DNA from 2 places in the Paenibacillus cineris genome. Region 1 is predicted to be linked to the other one. Evidence: riboswitches for the same ligand, from Rfam matches in the RefSeq annotation. Region 1 holds a riboswitch; the other holds the start of a gene.
The links. A riboswitch is a leader RNA that binds a small molecule or an ion and turns the genes downstream of it on or off. The one in region 1 is predicted to bind cobalamin.
Positions count from the first base shown of each region.

Region 2: it holds a riboswitch for cobalamin, as region 1 does, so the genes downstream of both, KI379_RS01395 (ABC transporter substrate-binding protein) here and KI379_RS23095 (ribonucleoside-diphosphate reductase subunit alpha) in region 1, are expected to answer to the same signal.

Region 1 covers NZ_BORU01000002.1:495,619-506,280, reverse strand. Annotated here, with positions in the region: gene KI379_RS23100 (MTH1187 family thiamine-binding protein) at 1-269, opposite strand, end outside; cobalamin riboswitch at 557-779, shown strand; gene KI379_RS23095 (ribonucleoside-diphosphate reductase subunit alpha) at 1,014-3,347, shown strand; gene KI379_RS23090 (ribonucleotide-diphosphate reductase subunit beta) at 3,859-4,890, shown strand; gene KI379_RS23085 (M50 family metallopeptidase) at 5,034-5,732, shown strand; gene KI379_RS23080 (DUF1328 domain-containing protein) at 5,856-6,020, opposite strand; gene KI379_RS23075 (MarR family winged helix-turn-helix transcriptional regulator) at 6,175-6,645, shown strand; gene KI379_RS23070 (hypothetical protein) at 6,820-6,996, opposite strand; gene serS (serine--tRNA ligase) at 6,986-8,281, shown strand; gene KI379_RS23060 (DUF1572 family protein) at 8,448-8,954, shown strand; gene KI379_RS23055 (LamG-like jellyroll fold domain-containing protein) at 9,161-10,662, opposite strand, start outside.
Region 2 covers NZ_BORU01000001.1:248,620-259,281, reverse strand. Annotated here, with positions in the region: gene KI379_RS01405 (ABC transporter ATP-binding protein) at 1-237, opposite strand, end outside; gene KI379_RS01400 (FecCD family ABC transporter permease) at 234-1,280, opposite strand; gene KI379_RS01395 (ABC transporter substrate-binding protein) at 1,280-2,293, opposite strand; cobalamin riboswitch at 2,645-2,862, opposite strand; gene KI379_RS01390 (histidine phosphatase family protein) at 3,134-3,958, opposite strand; gene cbiB (adenosylcobinamide-phosphate synthase CbiB) at 3,946-4,917, opposite strand; gene KI379_RS01380 (adenosylcobinamide amidohydrolase) at 4,914-5,636, opposite strand; gene cobD (threonine-phosphate decarboxylase CobD) at 5,797-6,891, opposite strand; gene KI379_RS01370 (lipoate--protein ligase) at 7,064-8,065, shown strand; gene KI379_RS01365 (GNAT family N-acetyltransferase) at 8,254-8,718, shown strand; gene KI379_RS01360 (YqkE family protein) at 8,771-9,031, opposite strand; gene KI379_RS01355 (DMT family transporter) at 9,207-10,109, shown strand; gene KI379_RS01350 (Cof-type HAD-IIB family hydrolase) at 10,232-10,662, shown strand, end outside.

The DNA of each region.
Region 1 (10,662 bases):
TGGGCGCTGGTTGAGGCTTTGTCCCGTCTGTCGTCGATTTTGACCGAAGTGGATACGCGCTGCGCGCCGGCCAGGAACGGGGCTTCGTGAAGGGCTGCTATCGCCTGCCATACATCCGGAAGAGCTCCCTCAATGATCGTGCTCATCGACGTCAGCTCGTAGCTGATCCCCTTCTGCTCCGCCAGCACCTGCTGCATTTGTGCCACATAGGAGCTCAGGCTGGTCGTGGCCGTTCCGATCGGAATGACCGTTACCTCTGCAATTGCCATGGTCGTGCGCCTCCTTTATCCTTTTACAAGCGGATCGAACTTTATTCCTAATTTTATTGTACCCGACCGCCTATGGAATCGCAAAAGGATAGCCCGCAAAATTTTTTATTCGCGTTTTTCCTGCAAATTCCGCCCGATTTCTACCTTTTCCCCCCCTCTAGAGCCTAATCTCCAATGGTTCACAGTAGCGCCCCGGGGGTCCATCTGGTATAATTCTCATTGCTCGTCTTTTAAGAGGAACTAGGTTTACAAACACAATATATTGGGTTAAATTAGTATGAAAGCAACCAAATATAGTGGAAACAGGTGAACACGGCTCGATTTGCCAGGCGTTCATAATAGGGAAGCACGGTGTGAATCCGTCACGGTCCCGCCACTGTAACCGGAAGGCCGAGAGCTCCGAGCTTTCGGCACGATATCGGCTGAGGCCACTGTCCGTCACGCGGACGGGAAGGCGCCGAATATCGCATTTTCGGGAGTCAGGAGACCTGCCTGTTTTGTCTCACGAAAGGCCTACGAGGAATAGGTGCGTGATGCCAGTCGATATCTATACATAGGGTGATAGATATTTTTTCCCATGCTCGTAAATAGGGCATACGGGATCTAGCGGCATTTTCGTACCTGTGCTTCAGGTTCTTCGGAAATGCCTTTTGTATGGGCAAGCACAGCAAGAGCTCCCTCTTAACAGCATCGTCCTACTTTCCGTTATACCAAATATACAAACTTTGAAAGGAGATCTGCACCATGCCGCAGCTCGTTACCAAACCGAACAACCGCCAGCTGGCTTTTGATGAAATCCGTCTCTCCGTTTATGCCGACCGAATCCTGGAGGGGCTGGAGACCCTGGACAAGGAGCGCCTCCTCCGGGGCGTGCAGAGCAAACTGCGCCGCGAGGAAGTCACCGGCGACGAAATCAGCAGCGCGTTCACGATGTCGGCGCTTGAGCTGGTCACCAAGGAGGAGCCGAACTGGAAGTTCGCCGCAGCGCGCTCACTGCTGACCTCCCTGTACAAGAAGGCCGCTTACAACCGCCGCTACAAAGCCTATCCTGACGAGCCATATGGTGCGTTCTACCCTCTCATTACCGAGCTGGTGCAAAAAGGAATCTACCGCGAGGAGCTCCTCACCTGCTATACAAAAGAGCAAATTGAAGAATTGGGCCGCTGCATCGATTACAAATGCGACCTGCTGTTCGACTATATCGGTCTGCTGACCCTGTCCGACCGCTACCTGGCGCATGATTTCGACGGACGCGTTATGGAGCTCCCGCAGGAGCGCTACATGGTCATCGCCATGTACCTGATGCATACTGAGCCAGAGGACAAGCGCCTTGAGCTCGTGAAGGAAGCGTATTGGGCCATGAGCAACCTGTACATGACCGCCGCTACGCCAACGATGTCCAACGCCGGCAAGAAGGTTGCTGGACAACTGTCCAGCTGCTTTATCGACACGGTGGACGACTCGTTGGAAGGGATTTTCGACTCCAATACCGACGTGGCCCGTCTCAGCAAAATGGGCGGCGGCATCGGCGTTTACCTCGGTAAAGTCCGGGCGCGCGGCTCCGACATCCGCGGTCACAAGAACACCAGCTCCGGCGTCATTCCTTGGATCCGCCAGTTGAACAACACGGCGGTCAGCGTTGACCAGCTCGGTACCCGTAAAGGTGCGGTTGCGGTCTACCTGGACGTCTTCCACAAAGACATCCTGGCCTTCCTGGATCTGAAGCTGAACAATGGCGACGAGCGCATGAGAGCGCATGACGTGTTCCATGGCGTGTGCCTGCCGGATCTGTTCATGGAGGCCGTTGAGGCCCGCAGCGAGTGGAGCCTGTTCTGCCCGCATGAAGTGAAGAAAATCATGGGCTGGAAGGATGCCAACGGCCGTCCTGCGGGTCTTGAGGATTATTATGACGAAACGGTAGGTCAAGGCTCGTTCCGCGAGAAGTACGCCGAAGCGGTTGCCCACCCGCTGCTTCCAAGAATTACGGTGCCTGCGATCGACATCATGAAGCGCATCATGAAATCGCAGCTGGAAACCGGCACGCCGTACATGTTCTACCGGGATACCGTCAACCGTGCGAACCCGAACCGTGCACATGGCATGATCTACTCGTCCAACCTGTGCACCGAAATTATGCAGAACCAATCCGCCACCGTGGTGGAAAAAGAAGAACTCGTGACCAAGGACGGCCAAACCCGGATCGTCATTTCCAAGGTTCCCGGCGACTTCGTCGTCTGCAACCTGAACTCGATTCACCTGGCCCGTGCCGTTCCGGACAATGTGCTGGACCGTCTGGTGCCGATCCAGGTACGCATGCTGGATAACGTCATCGACATTAACAACATTGAAGTCCTGCAAGCCCAATATACGAACAGCCAATACCGCGCGGTTGGACTCGGCACCTTCGGCCTGCATCACCTGCTCGCCCTTAAAGGCATCCGTTGGGAGTCCGACGAAGCGGTTGAATATAACGACAATTTGTACGAAAAAATCAACTACCTGCTCGTCAAATCCAGCATGGAGCTGGCCAAGGAGAAAGGCCACTATCCGAAGTTCAAAGGCTCCGACTGGGAGAACGGCGCTTACTTCACAAGCCGCGGTTATGTCGACGGCGAGCATGAAGGCAAGTTCGTCACCACCGAGCAGTGGAAAGAGCTCCAGCAGGAAGTGCAGCAGAACGGCGTCCGCAACGCCTGGCTGTTCGCCATCGCACCGAACGGCTCGACTTCGATCATTGCCGGCTCCACCGCCAGCATTGATCCGCTGTACGACCTTCTGTCTTACGAGGAAAAAACGACCTACAAGATCGCCAACCCGGCTCCGGACCTGTCCGAGAAGACGATCTGGTATTACAAAACGGCATTCCTGATTGACCAGCATTGGTCCATCAAGATGGCCGCGGCGCGTCAGCGCCACATCGACCAGGCTCAAAGCTTCAATCTGTACGTTCGTCCGGATATTCGGGCGACGGAATTCCTGGAGCTTCACCTTCACGCCTGGAAAGCCGGCATCAAAACGACGTACTACGTCCGCAGCCGTGCGCTGACGATTGAAGAGTGCGAGTCGTGTGCGTCGTAAAAGATATTAAAGCCTAAAACCTTTTTCGATCCCTCCCAAACCCTCCCTTTCAAGGGAGGGCCCCGAGGGCGCTGCCCTCTGGACACCCGGAATGTTGCGGATGACCGGCGGGTGGCGGATTTTCTGATGTGAATATGTGCTGTGAGTCGCTTTCGTCCCCCTCCTGCTTTGCAGGTTATGGGGGACACGCTTTTACGTTTGAGCGGTGCGAGTGGTGGTCTCCTCGATTCTCGGAGACCCCTTGCGTCGCGCGGCTTTGCTCCCTGTTTTGGCTTCGCCAAAATACGGGAGGCTCGCCACGCGTCCGGTAAAACTGCCAACTAAAAACGGGAAAGGGCTACTGTATCAAACCTTATAAATACACTACTGCATGATAAGTACAAAACCATTTAGACAGATTGTTTGGGAAAGAGATGAATGATTTAGATCAACTGATATGGATTACAGCATTCTGCGATGGATGTTGATATATATGAGCAAGTAAAAACAGAACTACGAGGAGGAATCGAGTATGCAAATGCAAAAGATTTTTAACACCGAAGCGCCGAACCGCTCGACCCGCATCATCGAAGGAGAATGCTCGGGCATCCTGAACTGGAACGATATCCGCATGCCCCATATGTACAAATTGTATAAGGTTCTGCTGCTGAACCACTGGATCGCCGACGAAATTCCGATGGCCAAAGACGCGCAGCAGTTCGTCAACCTCGATCCGGAAGAGCAGCGCACCTTCAAGATCAACATTTCCTTGCTCGCCGTGCTGGACTCGATGCAGACGATGTTCATCGGCGACGTAAAGCGTTATTTTACCGATTCCTCGCTGGAGGCCATCTCGGCTATCATCGGGCAGCAGGAAGTCGTACACAACCAATCCTACTCCTACGTGCTGTCTTCGATCGTTTCGGAGCAGGAGCAGAAAGAGATTTTCGAATACTGGAAGCATGATCCGGTGCTGCTCGACCGCAACCGTTTCATCTCGGAAATCTACCAGGAGTTCCGCGACGAGCAGAATCCGCAAACGTTCTTTAGAGCACTTGTTGCCGACCTGATCCTGGAAGGCATTTTCTTCTACAGCACATTCGCCTTCTTCTACAACCTGGCCCGTGACCAGAAGATGATGGCGACCAGCCAAATGATCTCCTACATCCAGCGCGACGAGAACCAGCACTGCTACTTCTTCGGCGAAGTGTTCAAGCAGCTGCTCAAGGATTTCCCTGAGCTGAACACGAAGGAGAACACGGACTACGTCTACCGCACGATCGACCGCGCGGTTGAGCTGGAAACGAACTGGGCGCACTACACGCTCAGCGAGGTCAAAGGCATCGATCTGAATGAGCTGTCCGACTACATCAAGTACATCGCCAACAAACGCCTGAAAATGATGGGGATGGAAAAAGGCTACGAAGGCGTGGATTCCAACTGCATGCCATGGATTCGTCCTTTCTCCGACGAGGCGCTCAACGCCACCAAAACGGACTTCTTCGAAGCCAAATCCCGCAACTACGGCAAGGTCGGCGACGACAACGGATTCGACGATCTGTAAGCCGCTCGCCTGCAATATGCTAGTTCCGCAACAACCGGGAAGTGCTGCTCCGCTGCGCTTCCCTTTTTTATTGGATCGTGTATGATGGAACAAAAGATATTAGATCCGCATGTTACCGTTTGGAAAGGAGCTGCCCGTTGCCCGTGAATAAATCCTTGAAGGCTGTCTTGTTTCTTGTCGCATCCGCGATTCTGACCCGGCTGATCCCGTTCTCCTCCTGGTTCCGCACCCTGGATACGATGATTCATGAGTTCGGCCATGCGGTCGTCACCCTGCTGCTCTCCGGTAGGGTTCTGCGCATTGAACTCAATGCCGATCACAGCGGGACCACCTACTCCTATTTATCCTCCGGCTGGAGCTCCGTGCTCGTCTCGCTGTCGGGGTATACGATCGCTTCCATCTTCGCTGTGCTTCTGTTCTACGGGTACGCCAAACGTAAGCAGGCCGCCGGGCTGATCCTGATCACGCTGCTGGCTGCCGTCAACCTGCTCTTTTTTGTCCGGAACAGCTACGGCGTTTGGTGGCTCGTCATCTTTATGGCGCTGAACATCGTGTTTTATTTGCTGGGCAGCACCGTGCGCAATTTCTATTACCTTCTGCTCGCCTTCCTTTGCCTGGAAGAATCGGTTGTTGGGCCGCTTACCCTGGCCATTACTTCCTTGACCAATCCGCGGCAGGCCGGTGACGCGGCCAACCTGGCTCACATGACGGTGCTCCCTGCCATCGCCTGGTCGGTGCTGTTTCTCCTGTTTGCGCTTTGGTGCACCACCCAAAGCCTTACCTTGTTTTGGCGGAAGCCCGCGCGAAAGCCTGCAGCAAACACCAGCATGCGGACCGGATAAAACTTACACCGTTTCGAATTCTCTCAACCCAAAAAAAAGGCTTGTCCCACACGTATGTGGGCGCAAGCCTTTTCTGCTCTTATCGAGTGTTCGTATGAACTGGGATCAGCGGCGCAGCATGCGTCAACTGCTACGTCTTCTGCCAAAAATCAGCGACAGAATAAACAGGATCAGGAAGACGAAGAACAGCACCTTTGCGACGCCAACGAGCGCAGAAACGATGCCGAAGAAGCCGAAAATCGCAGCTACGATGGCAATGATCAAAAACAAAATCGCGAGTCCGATCATCGTGATCACCTTTCTTTCGTTAGAATGTGGTACTTGTTTTTAACCCTGAATCGGAGATTTGAACCTTGAAAAATGCCCCAAATCCGCATATAATTTGTCCATATTTGAACTGTTCATCAATGAACAAATTAATAAGCGAAAGGTTGCCTGAGCCATGGATCACCAAGAACGCCAAGATCCTCAAATCAAGCTGGCCGCTGAAGTCGTTCAATCCTTTTCTGGCATTCAAAAACGCCTTCTGGAGTTTACCCGCAGCAACGCGGAGGGACTAGGATTAACCGTGCTGCAGCTCGCCATCCTGAACACGCTGTATACCGCGCCCGGCATGACACTAAGAGAATTAACCGAGCGTCTCTCTTCTCCTAAAAGCACCCTTAGCGTTCAAGTGGAAGGCCTCGTCCAATCGGGATTGGTGGACCGTGTTATCTCCGAAACAGACCGCAGGGAGGTCAAATTGAGCCTTACCGCTGTTGGACGGGAGCGATCCCTTCAGTCGGCGGCTAAGCCCCGCTCCTACCAAGCCATGGCGTATGCCCTCGAGCAGCTCCCCGCTTCCGATGTGGAGAGCCTGCTCCGCATTCACCAAAACATACAAAAGCTTTTGGAGGAGTACACATCCAGGTAAGGGATGTATGTATATTGTGCTTTTGATCGGTTTACGCTATACTAAACCGCAAAGAACTGAACAGTGACATTACGCCGATGAACAGCATCCAACTGTGAGGCGTTTTCGACCGGAGCGGATGGCGATTCCCGCGTGTACGCAGCATGACAGTGCAGCGGCTCCTCCATTCTCTCTCTAAGTTAACCGGCCTCCGTCCGTTATCGCGGAACCAAGCGGATCGGCACTGCCTTCGGGCAGGCTGGTCAAATTGGGTGGCACCGCGAGCAAGCGCTCCTCGTCCCAAGGGATGAGGGCGCTTTTTGTATTTTTACAGGACAAAAGGACAAAGGAGACGGTATCGATGTTAAACATTCAATTCATCCGTGACCATCAGGAACAGGTACAGCAAGTCGCGGAGCAAAAAAACATTCCCTTTCAGGTGGACGATCTGCTGGAATGGGACGAGAAGCGGAGAAGGCTGCTGCAGGAGACGGAATCGCTAAGGGCTCAGCGCAATGAGCTGACCAAGAGCATCGCGGGACTGCTGAAGCAGGGCAAGGACGAAGCCGCGGAGCAGCTTAAGGGCCAAGTGAAGGAGATTAACCGCAGCCTGGACGGCTGCGAAGCCGGTCTGCGCGAGGCAACCAGCAAATTTGAGGAACTGATGCTGCTCGCCCCCAACGTTGTCTCGGAGGACACGCCGATTGGCAAGGACGACAGCGACAATGTGGAAGTCCGCCGGATCGGGACGCCGCGGCAATTCGATTTTGAGATGAAGGATCATGTCACGCTCGGCGAGCTGCACGATCTGTTCGATATTCCGCGCGGGGTCAAGACGGCGGGCAGCCGCAGCTATTATTTGAAGGGAGCTGGCCTGTTCCTTCATCTGGCCGTACAGCGGCTGGCGATTGACCTCCTGGCCTCGCGCGGATTTACGCCGATGGACGTACCGGTCATGGTCCGTCCCGAAGCGCTGGCCCGATCGGGATTTTTCCCTACCGGGAAGGATCAGACCTATGAGCTGGCCGGTGAGGACAAGTGGCTCGTCGGCACTTCGGAGGTGTCGCTGGTGTCGTACTACAGCGACGAAGTGATCGACGCCGCCCTCCCTATCCGGCTCGCGGGCGTGTCGAGCTGCTTCCGCCGGGAAATCGGCTCGGCGGGCCGCGACGTACGCGGCTTATACCGCGTCCACCAGTTCGCCAAGGTCGAGCAGGTCGTTCTCTGCGAGAACGATCCCGCGGCGTCGGAGGCGATGCTTCAGGAAATTACCGGCCATGCCGAGGAGATCCTGCGGCTGCTGGAGCTTCCTTACCGGGTGATGGCCGTCTGCACCGGAGACATGTCGCAGAAGACGTATAAGCAGTACGACATCGAAACCTGGATGCCGAGCCGCGGAGCCTACGGCGAAACCCATTCGTCGTCGAATCTGCTCGACTTCCAGGCCCGGCGCTCGAACATCCGCTACCGCGATGCGGAAGGCAGGCTGCAGCACTGCCATACGCTGAACAATACGGCCGTGGCCTCGCCCCGCATTCTGATTCCGCTGCTCGAAAACCATCAGCGGGAAGACGGATCGATTTACATTCCGAACGCCCTTCGGCCTTATATGGGCGGCATCGCCGAGCTGGTCCCCCCCGTCCCCAAAGAGGAGTAACCGCGGACTATTGGGGATATGGGAGATCAGGAATGGCAGGAGCGGCGATAAAACCGGAAGACCCGAAAATGAAAAGATATTGTAGAGTCACCTCCCTGCTTGCCGGGAAAGAAGAACGGCCCCTATACTGGTTTAAAAAAGTTATTTTATAGCGGAGGTGGTTGGAATGAGCGCCCACGATATCGGGACCGAATATTTCCGGGTGGTCAACGAGAAATTCGCCGAACTGAAACGTTCCGCCGAGAAGGCGATCGCGCAGGTTCCGGACGATAAGCTGAATTGGTCGTTAAACGAAGACTCCAACAGCATTGCGGTTATCGTTCATCATATGAGCGGGAACATGATCTCCCGCTGGACGAACTTCCTTGATTCCGACGGGGAAAAAGAAGGCCGCGACCGGGACAGCGAGTTCGAGGGCACCGTGGCCTCAAGAGAAGAACTGCTGGACATCTGGAACCGCGGCTGGGGCGTCTTTCTGAAGGCGCTAGGCTCCCTCAGCAGCGATGACCTGCTGCGGACCGTCTACATCCGGGAAAAGCCGCATTCGGTGCTGGAAGCGATCGAACGGCAGATGTCGCACTATTCCAGCCATATCGGGCAGATCATTTACATCGCCAAGCAGATTCAATCGGACGCTTGGGAGACGCTGACGATTCCGCGCCGCAAGAGCTAGCGGATGAAAGGCCTCCTCTATCGGGTGATTTTGCCCACAGAACATTAGCCTAAGCAAAGGCAGCGCAATAATGCCGAGAATGGGAACCTGCTGGTTCGCCGCCCCGGCCGATATCAGTGAGTCGTCAAAAAGGGACAAAGTGAAAAGAGTTTCCTCTTTTCACTTTGTCCCTTTTTATTACCGCCTGCCTTGGGGTATGCTCATGTTTAAGACGGATTCTTGGCCAAATCCGCTGCCTGCGCTGGCGTCAGTGCGCCATCGTACACGCGCAGCTCGTCGATCAGCCCTTTAAACGGCGGATCCCACCAGTTGACGCCCAGGCTAAAGCTTGCCTTCGTGCCGGTAAACCAGTCCGGGAAGTTCGCTCCCTTGAACTTCTGCACCCCATTTACGTACACGGTCAGCGTGCCATTCTCCGCGGAAAAGGCCAGATGCGACCACTCGCCGGTCGGAATGGTCAGTCCGGTCGCCCCGTCATACCAGATCGTGCTGCCCGACCAGACCATCGTATTGTTGGCGACGGCTCCCCGTGGCACGAGGCTCACCCAATGGTCGCCGTCCTTCGCGCCAAAGAAGGCCGTCGTGTACGTCGTCAGCTCCTCCGGTTTGATCCACAGCGCAACCGAATAGGCATTGCTTGAAATCAGTCCGTCCGGCAGCCGGATCCCGGAGGCTCCATCGAACTTGGCGGCCTGGCCTTGTCTGCCCTCGGCGAAGGTGATGCTGCCGCCGGACTTGTCAATCCGGTCGCCGGTCACCGTACCTGCGGCAAACCGCCCCTGACTGTCCGCAAAGCTGCCATCAAGGCCGTAATAAGCAGACAGCTTGGCGTCCTGGTACGGCAGAACGGTCACCGTAAAGGACTTCGTCAGCGAAGCGCCGCCTTTGGTGATTGTCGCAGTGAGCACCGCTTGAACCGGGGCGCCGCCCGCCGGACGGTGCACCTCACCTTTGGTCGATACGACCGCTTCGTCCGAGCTCTTCCAGGAAATCGCGGTGTGCCGGGTTCCTTCCGCCGGAAGGGCGAGGTCCGACACGACCTTCGCCGTATCCCCCAGATTCAGATCGTTGTATACGTCCTGAACCAGCGCCTGATCAGTTTTGTCTTCAAGCCGGCTGCCCCAGACCGCCACGCCCTCCCGCGAAGAAGCCGTGAAGGTCATGACATAACGCTCGGACACCGGATCCCAGCCGCTGGCGAAGACGCCCTTGTACACGGAACCGGCAATGACAAGCTCCGCCTCGTTGTGCCCGGTCTTTTTCCAAATGCCGGTCACATCGCCTGAAATCGTGTTGTCCTTGTTCAGCCGGATATACACGGAGGACTGGATATCCGCGGTCGTCCCTTTTCCGTGGTTGATGAATTTATATTCCCCGATCAGGTCCTGACGGTCCACCTTGCTTAACGTTTCTCCTGCATACCGGTATGGGGCAACCACCGGCCAGCCGTCCGCATTCATGTACATTTGATGCACCCGCACCTCATGCGCTTCGCCCATCTGCGGGAAACGGGTATGGAAGACGAGGAACCGCTTGCCGGTCGCATCATCCAGCAGCACGGAGTTATGCCCTGGAGACACATAGCCTACGCCGATGCCGGTGCCCGGATCGCCCACGTCTCTGGCAAACAGGTAGTTCCCCATCAGCTTGTTGCCGTACGGCGCGTTGTCCGTGTCTCCGGGCAGAACGGCGTTCTGGCCCTGGGCAT
Region 2 (10,662 bases), on a different contig from region 1:
AACGGCCATCATGCGGGAGAGGATTTTCCGGTTATAGGCAGAGGCTGGTTTGCCGTGAATCAGCACCTCGCCGCTGCTGACCTTCTCCACGCCGGAGATCAGCTGCAGCAGCGTTGACTTGCCGCTGCCGTTCGGCCCGATAATCCCCCACCATTCGCCTTCCCGAACCGACCAGTTGAGGCCATGGAGAGCTGTGATGCCGCCATACTGTTTCCCTGCTTCCCTGATCTCGATCATGTCCATCTCCCCTTCCGCTGCTTTTTGTTCCGGTACAGCAAATAGGCAAAAAACGGAGCGCCTACGAAGGCCGTCACCACGCCGAGCGGAATCTCCGTCGGCGCCAGCAGGGAGCGGGCGATCGTGTCAGCCCAGACCATGAAGACAGCTCCGCCGATGGCCGACAGCGGAACGATCAGCCGGTAATCGGGACCGGTGATCAGTCGGATCACATGCGGAATGACGAGTCCGACGAACCCTATAATGCCCGCAACCGACACCGCGGCAGCCGTGAGCAGCGTGCTGACGAGCAGCACCCCCAGCTTCACACGATCCACGTTCATTCCCATATGGGCCGCCTGCCGCTCACCTAAGGACAATAGATTCAGCGCGCGGGTCCGGCTCCAGACCACCGCAAATCCCACCAGAAAATACGGCAAAAGGATGGCCGTATACGACCATCCACGCAGGCTGAGGCTGCCCATTGTCCAATATATAATTTCATTGATCGTCCGGTTCGACATCGCCGAAAGGAAGGATACGACCGCTCCGAGAAAGGACTGCATCACCACGCCTGACAGAATCAGGCTGTTCGTCGGAATTTTTCCGCTCTCCCTGGCCAACGCGATGACCATCCACAGCGTCAGCATTCCGGTCACGAAAGCGACCGCAGGCAGCGTCCAGCCGCCGAAAAACGAATACTGCAGCCCGAAAAAGATCAGGAACGACGCGCCTACCGCCGACCCCGAGGAAACCCCGAGCGTAAACGGATCGGCGAGCGGGTTGCGCAGCACGCCCTGAAATCCCGAGCCGGCCACGGCCAGAGCCGCGCCGACCAGCATGCCCAGCAGAATCCGCGGCAGCCGCACCTTCACAATAATCTGCTCAAACGATGCGTTCCACGTCGGGTCGATATGGCTCCCGATCCATGGAATCCGGTGCAGCAGAATGAGGGCGATGTCCCGGATCGGCAGCGCGACCGAGCCGATCCCCAGACAGATCAGCAGGGTCAGGACGAGCAGGACGATGCCGATTCCTCCATAGCCTGCCAGCTTTTTGCTCATTATTTAAACAGGTCCGGATAAATGGCCTTCGCCACTTCCTTCAAGCCCTGCGTGACGCGCGGGCCCGGACGGCTCAGCAGATTGTCGTCAAGACCGATGACCGCATCGTTCTTGACGGCTGTAATCTGGTCCCAGCCGCTGCGGCCTTTAATGATGTCGCCAAGGCTTTTCTTCGTCTTCTCGTCGATGACGCTGTTGGCATACAAAATCACGTCCGGGTTGTCCTTGATGATTTTCTCTTCGCTGATTTCGCTCCAGCCCTCGGTGTCCGCCGCCACGTTCACGCCGCCGGCCAGGGTGATCAGCTCATCCATGAACTCGCCCTTGCCGACCGTCCAGCCCGGGGAAAATTCGATGTATACCTTTTTCTTCTGCTCCGGCGTCAGCGATTTGACTGCTTCGGTAACCTCATTTTCCTCCTGCTTCATCTTGTCGACCACCGCTTTGGCTTCCGCCTGATGGTCGGTGATGAGGCCGTAGGTTTCGATATTTTTGATGACGTCATCGACCGTTTTCGGATCGGTCTTGAAAATTTGAATGCCAAGGTCGCGCAGCTTCTTCACCGCTTCCTCGCTCATCGAAATGCCCGTGAATACGATGTCCGGCTGGGCCGCAATGATCGCTTCCTCGTTCGGTTTAGTAATGCCGCCCATTTTCGCCTTGGACTTGGCTGCTTCCGGATAATCGTCATAATCGGATACCCCAACGATCTCGCTGTCCAGACCAATCGCAAAGAGCGCCTCCGTCTCTGCAGGAGATACCGAGATAATATGCTTCGGCGCTTCCTTGAAAGTAAAGGACTCTCCCGTCGCATCCTGAATGGTCAGCGGATAGGTTGTTTTCAGTTCGTCTGTCTTTGTCTGCGACGCACTGTTATCCGTGTTTTGCTCCGTTTGGGCAGCAGGCTGCTGCGAGGCGGAGCTATCTTCGTTCTTGGCGCCGCAGGCGCTCAATGATAAGGCAAGCAGCAGCGCCGCAAGGCCTGTGGACCAGCGTTTCAAGGTTACGTTCATGATTTCTTTCTCTCCCTCTTTGTCTATCGAATAATTTGCACAAAAGAGGCCTGACCGGTATACGAAAACGGAATAAACCTGACGGAAATGCTAGAGTTGCAGCGCCACTGCTCACCATGAGCAGGCGTATGGCGTCTGCCCTCCATTCTTTGTCAACTAAAAAACCCTGACTCTTGTTCGATCAAGAATCAGGGATTACGTCTGCACGGAACATCCCGCGGCATCGCCGCGATGGACCGGTGTGCCTTGTAGCATGCTGCGAGGTCAAGTGGTCAAGCTAATGCTTGCTTGAGCTGCGGCGAACATGCGTTATGAAGGGCACGTGAAACGTAATCCTTTCCTCGAAGGACCGTCATTTCCTCTCGTGAGGCAGGTCTCCTGACTTACAGGCTGGGTAAAATCGTCCCCGCCTTCCCATCCCGTGTTGCTGCGGGACAGTGGCTTCCTGGGGACATACCTGTTTACAGTGGCGGGACCGTGCCGGAGTTGCACCGGCTTCCCTTTTCACCCGGATCAACGCTCGCCTTATACGGCAGACAGCTTCCGGGACCTCACAAGCACTCCTATTCAATTATCCTGGCCATGCTTCTTTTGTCCTGATTATAGGGGAAAAGCCTGCGGGTGACAATGGAATTTTTGTGTCCGGCATTTGCCGGGATACATATCCGGTCGCGTGCCCGGACGCGGGCCCGCAAGCATGTCCAAACTCGGGGGAACGGACGATTCGGGAAGCGCGCCCTTGCATGAAGGCTGCCTGAGCCCTTTCGCCGTTTCCCGTTGCCGGAGTGCAGAAAAGCTCTGACCGGTCGATGACGACCATTACCTTGTTTGCATCCTCTCTCAAGCTTCATTCACCAGCATACCGCTCCAACCGCCGGTTTCGTTAGTGAAGCTCAGCCGGATCCGCAGCAAACTCCCGGGCTTAACGTGAACGTCCCAGAAGGACAGCCCCGGGACGAGGCGGACCGCGAGCTGCCGCAAGACGCCGCCATGGGCGACGATCAGCATTTTCGGCTGAACCTGAGAATCGGGGCCGGTGCCTTCCGGTCCTTGCGATCGGGAAAGAGCCTCCTTCCTGTCACCGATTCCTTTCGATCCGGGCAGTGCCGCCTCACCAGTCTCGTTCTCTTGTGATCCGGGCAGTACCGCCTTACCGGTCTCGATCCTTTGCGATCGGGAATGCGCCGCCTCGCCGCCGGTCTGGGCCTCTGCCGGTCTTCTGCATACCCCTTCCACGTCCTTCAACAAGCTGCCGATAAACCCGTCGATCCTCCCTGCAAAATCCGCCCATGACTCCCCGCCCGGCGGCGTCACCTGCTGCGGCGAATCGATCCACTGCCGGTAAAGGAACTCGTGCTGCAGCTGTTCATAGGTATGCCCTTCCCAGGCGCCAAAGTCCATTTCCCGCAGCCGCGGGTCATACATCGCAGTATCTGCGTGTGCCGGACTAATGATCGCCAATGTCTCCCGGCATCGGGCCAGGTCGCTGCAGTATACGCGGTGGAACGCCTTCCCGGCCAGCTCCCGGGCCAGCGGCGCAAGCTCGCCCCTGCCGCCCGGATCCAGCGGGATATCCGTAAGCCCGAGATAACGCTTCTCCCGGTTCCACCGCGTCGTGCCATGCCGGACCAGCAGCAGATCGACCTGTTTCACTAGGACGTCCATAAGCTGCCCCCTGCCGCCCACAGTACGGCGATGCCCAGCAGAATAAAGATGACCGATACCAAGATAAGCAGCCGGATCGTCATCGTGATGTCGCGCGCCTCCATCGGGCGCAGCGCCTCGCCCATGTAAGCCCGGAACGAGGCGACGCCGTGGTACACGTTCTCGCCGCCGAGCCGGATGCCGAGCGCACCCGCCACCGCGGATTCGGGAAAGCCGCTGTTCGGGCTCGGATGGCGGCGCGCGTCCCGGCGCACGGTGCGCCAGGCTCTGGCGGCGTCCAGCCGCAGCAGCCAGGCGGACAGCACCAGGATGCCTGCGGTGATCCGGGCGGGAATGAAGTTCGCAATGTCATCCAGCCTCGCCGACGCCCAGCCAAGCTGCAAATATTTGTCATTCTTGTAGCCGACCATGGAATCGAGCGTGTTCACCGCCCGGTAGGCCATCGCCAGCGGCGCGCCGCCGATGATGGCGTAGAACAGCGGCGAGACGACGGCGTCGACGATATTTTCAGCCACCGTTTCGACCGTGCCGCGGACGATCTCCGGCTCGTCCAAGTGGGCCGTGTCCCGGCCGACGATCATGCCGAGCGACTTGCGCGCCTCCGGCAGATCGCCGCGCCGCAGATGGCCAAGCACTTCCTTGCCGGCATCCTTCAGCCCTTTGACGGCGATCGTCGTGGCGATCAGCAGCGCCTCCACCGCCCAGGCCAGCCACGGATGCACCTGATGCAGCCCCCAGAGCACAAGCCATGTCAGCAGCAGGGAGCCGCCCGCCACGATGACCGGGAGCAGTATCCCCGCCCTCTTGAGTCCTAACGGGCGGGTGACCCTTGCCCGAATGGCATTCTCCACCTTTTTGATCGCCTTGCCCATGCCGATGACCGGATGGGGAATCCACCTCGGATCCCCGATGATCCAATCGATGATAAAAGCCGCAGCAAGGATCCATATTGCGGTCATTTCCGCTCGCTCCAGGCCGCCAGCAGGCCTTCCTTCACCGTGGCGTACACCGCGCGTCCGATCATCGCGCCGAGGTCGGTCGCGGTGCCCGCATAGTGGTGCAGCCCGGCGTAAGCGGCGCTTTGGCTGACGCCGAGAACGACGGCGTCCGTCGTCGTTCCCGTGGCGACCAGCCCATTGTCCGGGTCGCGCACGTCCAGATCGGCCAGCGCCGCGGCCTTGGCCTCCACCGCCGTCATGACGGCGTTCAGCATGGCCGCCTTCGTCAACTGTCCGTCGATGGCCAGCATGATGTTGATCGTTCCCGGCGTATAGGCCGCGAACGTCCGCCGCTCCGAGCCGGCACGGGCCGCATTGGATACGCCGGCCGTCGTACAGCAGAACACTGCAGCCTGCTCGTTCTTCTCCTCATGCACCGCCGCATGGCGCAGCTGGACCGCCGTCAGCAGCCCCGCCGTCGTCTCCAGCGGGTATCCCCACGCCGTGAGCCATTCCTCCGTATCGCGCACCGGGTCGCTGCAGTCGTACGTCCGGTCTACATACATATTCGTCACCCGCTGCAGCCTGCTCATGCCGCCTCCGTGAATGGAGCTTCCGAGGCTGTCCAGCAGCTCCGGCGCCTCAAGCAGCAAATGCCGCTCTTTCCGCGTCAACACGAGCCCCGGCCACACGGTGGAACGGTACGTATCCTGCAATCCGTTCATAAATGGTGTCGTCATCGCTTCTTATCCCCCATATCGATCTTGTGTTTATGCGGACTCCAAAATCCGGTCCGCAAAGGATGTGCACATCCCGCGCCAGCGCCTACCGGCATAGCAGCCGTACCAGCCCTGCGTCTTGGGCCTGCACAGCCTGTCCTTCCGTGCAGATCAGCGCAGATCATTCCGCCCGGCTGGCGAGCACGTCGCCCAGCACCGCCAGCAGCCGCGCGTTGGCGTCCGCTCCCTTCACCGCAAACCGGACATGTCCCGGCCCCAGACCCGGGTACATGGCGCAGCTGCGGATCAGGACGCCGCGAAGCCCGAGCTCGCGCTGCAGCTCCCCGGCACTCCAAGGTGCCGGCAGCTCCGCGAGCAGGAAGTTGGCTTCGCCGCCGCTCACGCGGCAGCCCAGCCCCCGCAGGCCAGCCCTCAGCCGGGCGCGCTCTGCGGCAATCAGCTCCAGCGTCTCGCGCTCATGCGCCTCGCCGCCCTCGAGGCAAAATTCCCCGGCGAGCAGGGCCAAGCCGTTGACGCTCCACGTCACCTGCTTGCCCGTCATCGCCCGGATCACGTCCGGATGCGCGGCCGCATAGCCCAGCCGCAGCCCCGGAATGGCATAAAACTTCGTCATCGAGCGGACCAGGATCGTCCGCGGAAACCGCTCCAGCTCCGGCAGTAGCGTCATCCGATTCCCTTCCGGGATGAAGTCGATGAATGCCTCATCGACGACAAAATAGGTCCGCGTCCGCTCCGCCTCGGCCGCCAATTCCCGAATCTCTTCGAGCGGATACTGCACACCGTTCGGATTGTTCGGCTGCCCCAGAAAGAGCAGGTCCACCTTTTTCATCAGTCCGGCAATGTCCGGAATCTCAGCTCTCCAGTCGCGATCCCGGCTGCCGAAGACGGCATGCACCTCGGCGCCGAACTGCTCCGACAGCTGCCGGTACTCCGAAAAGCAGGGCTGCACGATCCCGACCCTCGACGGCGCCAGCCCGAGCAGCAGGAGCGCCATCGATTCCGCCGCACCGTTGCCGATGCTTAAATGTTCCGGCGCCACGCCCAGTTTGTGGGACAGCAGCGCCTTCAGGCGTCGGTGTCCTGGATCCGGATAACGAAGGATGGAAGGCAGCGCCTGTCCCAGCTTCGCCATGACGCCTTCCGGCGGACCCAGCGGATTGATGTTGGCGCTGAAATCCAGAAAGGACGCCGGATCGCCGCCGTACAGTTCCGACGCGCTCTCCAGATCCCCGCCATGTCCGTATCGTTCCAGCATATGTATTTTCCCCCCAGCAGTTCACTGTCTTAAATCGCTTGCGAATGACCCCATTATGGCGCCAAATTTCGCTGCGCGTCAATTCGGTTTTCGCTTTTGTTTCTTGTCCGCAATTGGTTTACAATAGACAAGGAACCGAATTAATTAAGGCCTTTTAACGGAGGAATCAAATATGCTGTTTATCGATAACCAGGGAATTACCGACCCTGCCGTCAATCTGGCGATTGAAGAATTCGCCCTCAAACATCTGCCCATGGACGACAGCTACCTGCTGTTTTACATTAACCGTCCTTCGATCATCATCGGTAAACATCAGAACACGATCGAGGAGATCAACCAGGAATACGTGAAGGACAACAATATCAAGGTCGTTCGCCGGCTCTCCGGCGGCGGTGCGGTGTACCACGACCTCGGCAACCTCAACTTCAGCTTCATTACCAAAGACGACGGGGAATCGTTCCACAATTTCCTGAAGTTTACCCAGCCGGTCATCGACGCGCTGCACCATATGGGTGTCAACGCGGAGCTGAGCGGACGCAATGACCTGCAGGTCGGCGAGCAAAAGATTTCCGGTAACGCCCAATTCTCAACCCGGGGCCGGATGTTCAGCCATGGCACGCTCATGTTTAACCTGAATCTGGACGATGTTCAGGCTTCCCTGAACGCCAATCCGGAGAAATTCAAGTCGAAGAGCACCAAGTCCGTACGCAGCCGCGTTGCTAACATCAGTGAGCTGATGAACCAAAAGATGACGATCGAGGAATTCCGCTCCGAGCTGCTCCGCTACATTTTCGGCATGGAACCAAACGAAGTGCCGCAGTACAAGCTGACGGAAGCCGATTGGGAGATCATCAACCAAATTTCCAAGGACCGGTACCAGAACTGGGAATGGAATTACGGGCAGTCTCCGCAGTCCAACGTCAAGCATACGAAGCGGTTCCCGGTCGGCATCATCGACATCCGGATGGATATCAAGGACGCGCGGATTCAGGATATTAAAATATACGGCGACTTTTTCGGTGTCGGGGATGTGGCGGATATTGAGGACCGTCTGCGCGGCAAGCGTTACGAAGAGTCCGAAGTCCGGGAAGCCCTCGCGGACATCGACGTGAAGCACTATTTTGGCAACATCGTGATGGACGACCTGATCGGTCTGATCTTTTTGGAAGAATAGTCAGCTCCGGAAATCGTCCTTATTGTAGTAGTGACATACAGCAAAGAGAGGCCCCATGAATTCCATGGACCTCTCTTTTTTATCGCTCCAACCCTCTCATCCTATGGTATAATCGGCTGCAAAAGCTTGCAGAAGGTTGCCGTTTCGCTCACCGCTCAGGCTGCTATGAACGGAGGTAAGAGTTTTCCATGGAAATCAGGCCGATCCTTGAAACCGACTATGAACGCGTGATCCCGGTCGTCAACGACTGGTGGGGCGGGCGCCAAATGACGCATCTGCTGCCGAAGCTGTTTTTCGAGCATTTTCAAAATACCAGTTTTGTGATGGAGGAAAAGGAGAGTGGAAAGCTCGTCGCCTTCCTGATCGGTTTCCAGTCCCAGACGCATCCGAACGAGGCGTATATCCATTTTGTCGGCGTCCATCCGGATTACCGCAAGCAGGGTACGGCCCGGACGCTGTATGAGCTGTTTTTCGAAAAAGTTCTTCAGCTCGGCTGCGATACGGTGCGCTGCATTACCTCTGCTGTGAACGAAACGTCCATGAAATTTCACGCCCGCATGGGCTTTAAGCTGACGATGGCCAAAGACTATGCAGGTCCAGGGCAAGATTACATTTTATTCGAAAAGAAGCTACATATGGACAGCGAAAAATAAGCACACAAAAAGCTGCCGCTAACCGGCAGCTTTTCTTTTAGATATCATTTTCTCATTTATATTTACGCCAGTCCATGCTGCTGTTCTCCAGCAGATGTTCAAAATCGTTATCCAGGCGCTTCTGTTCCGCTTTGCGCGCTTCGGCTGCTTGTCTCTCCTGCTCTTCCTTCTGCTTCTGCTGCTCCGCCTTCAGCTCGTTGGACTGCTGCTTCAGCTTATCCAGCACCTCGCTGCTCAGGAGATCCTTCAGCGTCGCCGGTTTATCCGAGACTTGCGGCTTGCTTGGGGCTTGGTTTCGGTTCTTCTTAGCCATCGTATCATCTCCGTTTCCACCCACATTATAGCAGGTTTCCCAGGCTCCGTCATGCCCTGAAGCCGCCCTTAGCGCCTTTTTGATCCTTGTTCTCCCTCGGGTTTTACGATACAATTTGGTCGCTTGCCTGTTTTGCACAGGCCGATCGTACGAACCGTGAAAGGAATGACTTCATTTGAACCGCTCCCGTATTGCCGACCTCAGCCTGCTCATCGTGGCGATGATGTGGGGATGTACCTTTTTGATCGTTCAGCATGCGGTCCGGGTCCTGCCTCCCCTTGCCTTCAACGGCATCCGCTTCTTGGGTGCGGCGGTGCTGCTGGCTCTGATCATTACGTTTTTCTACCGCAGCCAGTGGCGGGATATTTCCGGCAAAATGCTGCTCCACTCGTGCCTGCTGGGCCTTTTTTTGTTTCTGGGCTATGCCTTTCAAACGGTGGGACTGCTGTACACGACCACTTCGAACGCCGGTTTTATTACCGGCTTGTCCGTCGTGTTTGTTCCGTTTTTGGCGCTCCTGCTGCTAAAAAGCCCCATTTCCCGCTATACGTGGATCAGCGCGCTGCTGGCCGCCGCCGGCTTGTACCTGCTGGCTTTCGCCAGCACCGCCCTTACGCTGAACAAAGGCGACTTTCTCATCTTCCTGTGCGCGGTGGCGTTCGCTCTGCATGTGGCGTATACGGGTGTGTTTGCGCCGCGCTATTCCGCGCTGCCCCTGGCTGCAATGCAGATGGCGGTTGTCGGGCTGCTCAGCCTCCTCTCCTCGTTGTTATTTGAGGATGTGGGCCCGCTGACGCAGGTGGCGGATCGTCTGCTGAAGCCGGAAGTGATCTGGGCGCTCCTGGTGTCGATCGGTCCGACCAGCGCGTTCGCCTTTTGGATCCAGACCGTGTGCCAGAAATATACGAACCCGTCGCGGGTGGCCGTCATTTTTGCCATGGAACCGGTCTTTGCGGCATTAACGGGCGTCACCTTCGGCGGAGAGGTGCTGGGCGCTGCGGCGGGACTGGGATGTATTTGTATTTTTGCCGGAATGATCCTCGCGGAATTGAAATCTGCCCCGCGTGAGGTACAATGATAAGAGCCATACTGTGCAGGAATGTTTAGAGAAATACCCATCCTGCGGTAGAGAGAACATGGACGAGCATTTCAGCGCCCTTATAGGCGGAGAGGTTCGCCATGATTAAAGGAGAGAGAATCATGTACAAATTGATCGCGATCGACATCGACGATACTCTGATTAACGACGATAAAGAGGTGACCCCTGGCACCCAGCAGGCGCTGGAGCAGGCGGTCGCCAAAGACGTAGTCGTCACGCTGGCCACGGGCCGGGCCTATGCCTCTGCCCAAGCCATTGCCCGCCAAACCGGGCTGAACGTGCCGATCATTACGTACCAAGGGGCACTGGTCAAAAACCTGATGGACGAAAAAGTCCTTTACGAGCGCTACGTGCCAAAGGATGCGGGCTACAAGCTGTTCCAATACTGCATCGAGCATAACCTTCACCTGCAGGTTTATATCGACGACAAGCTGTACGCCCGTGAAGAGAACCAGAAGCTGAAGGATTACAGCGAGCTGAACCGCACACCTTACTATATCGAGCCGGATTTTGAAAAGCTGATTGCCCAGAA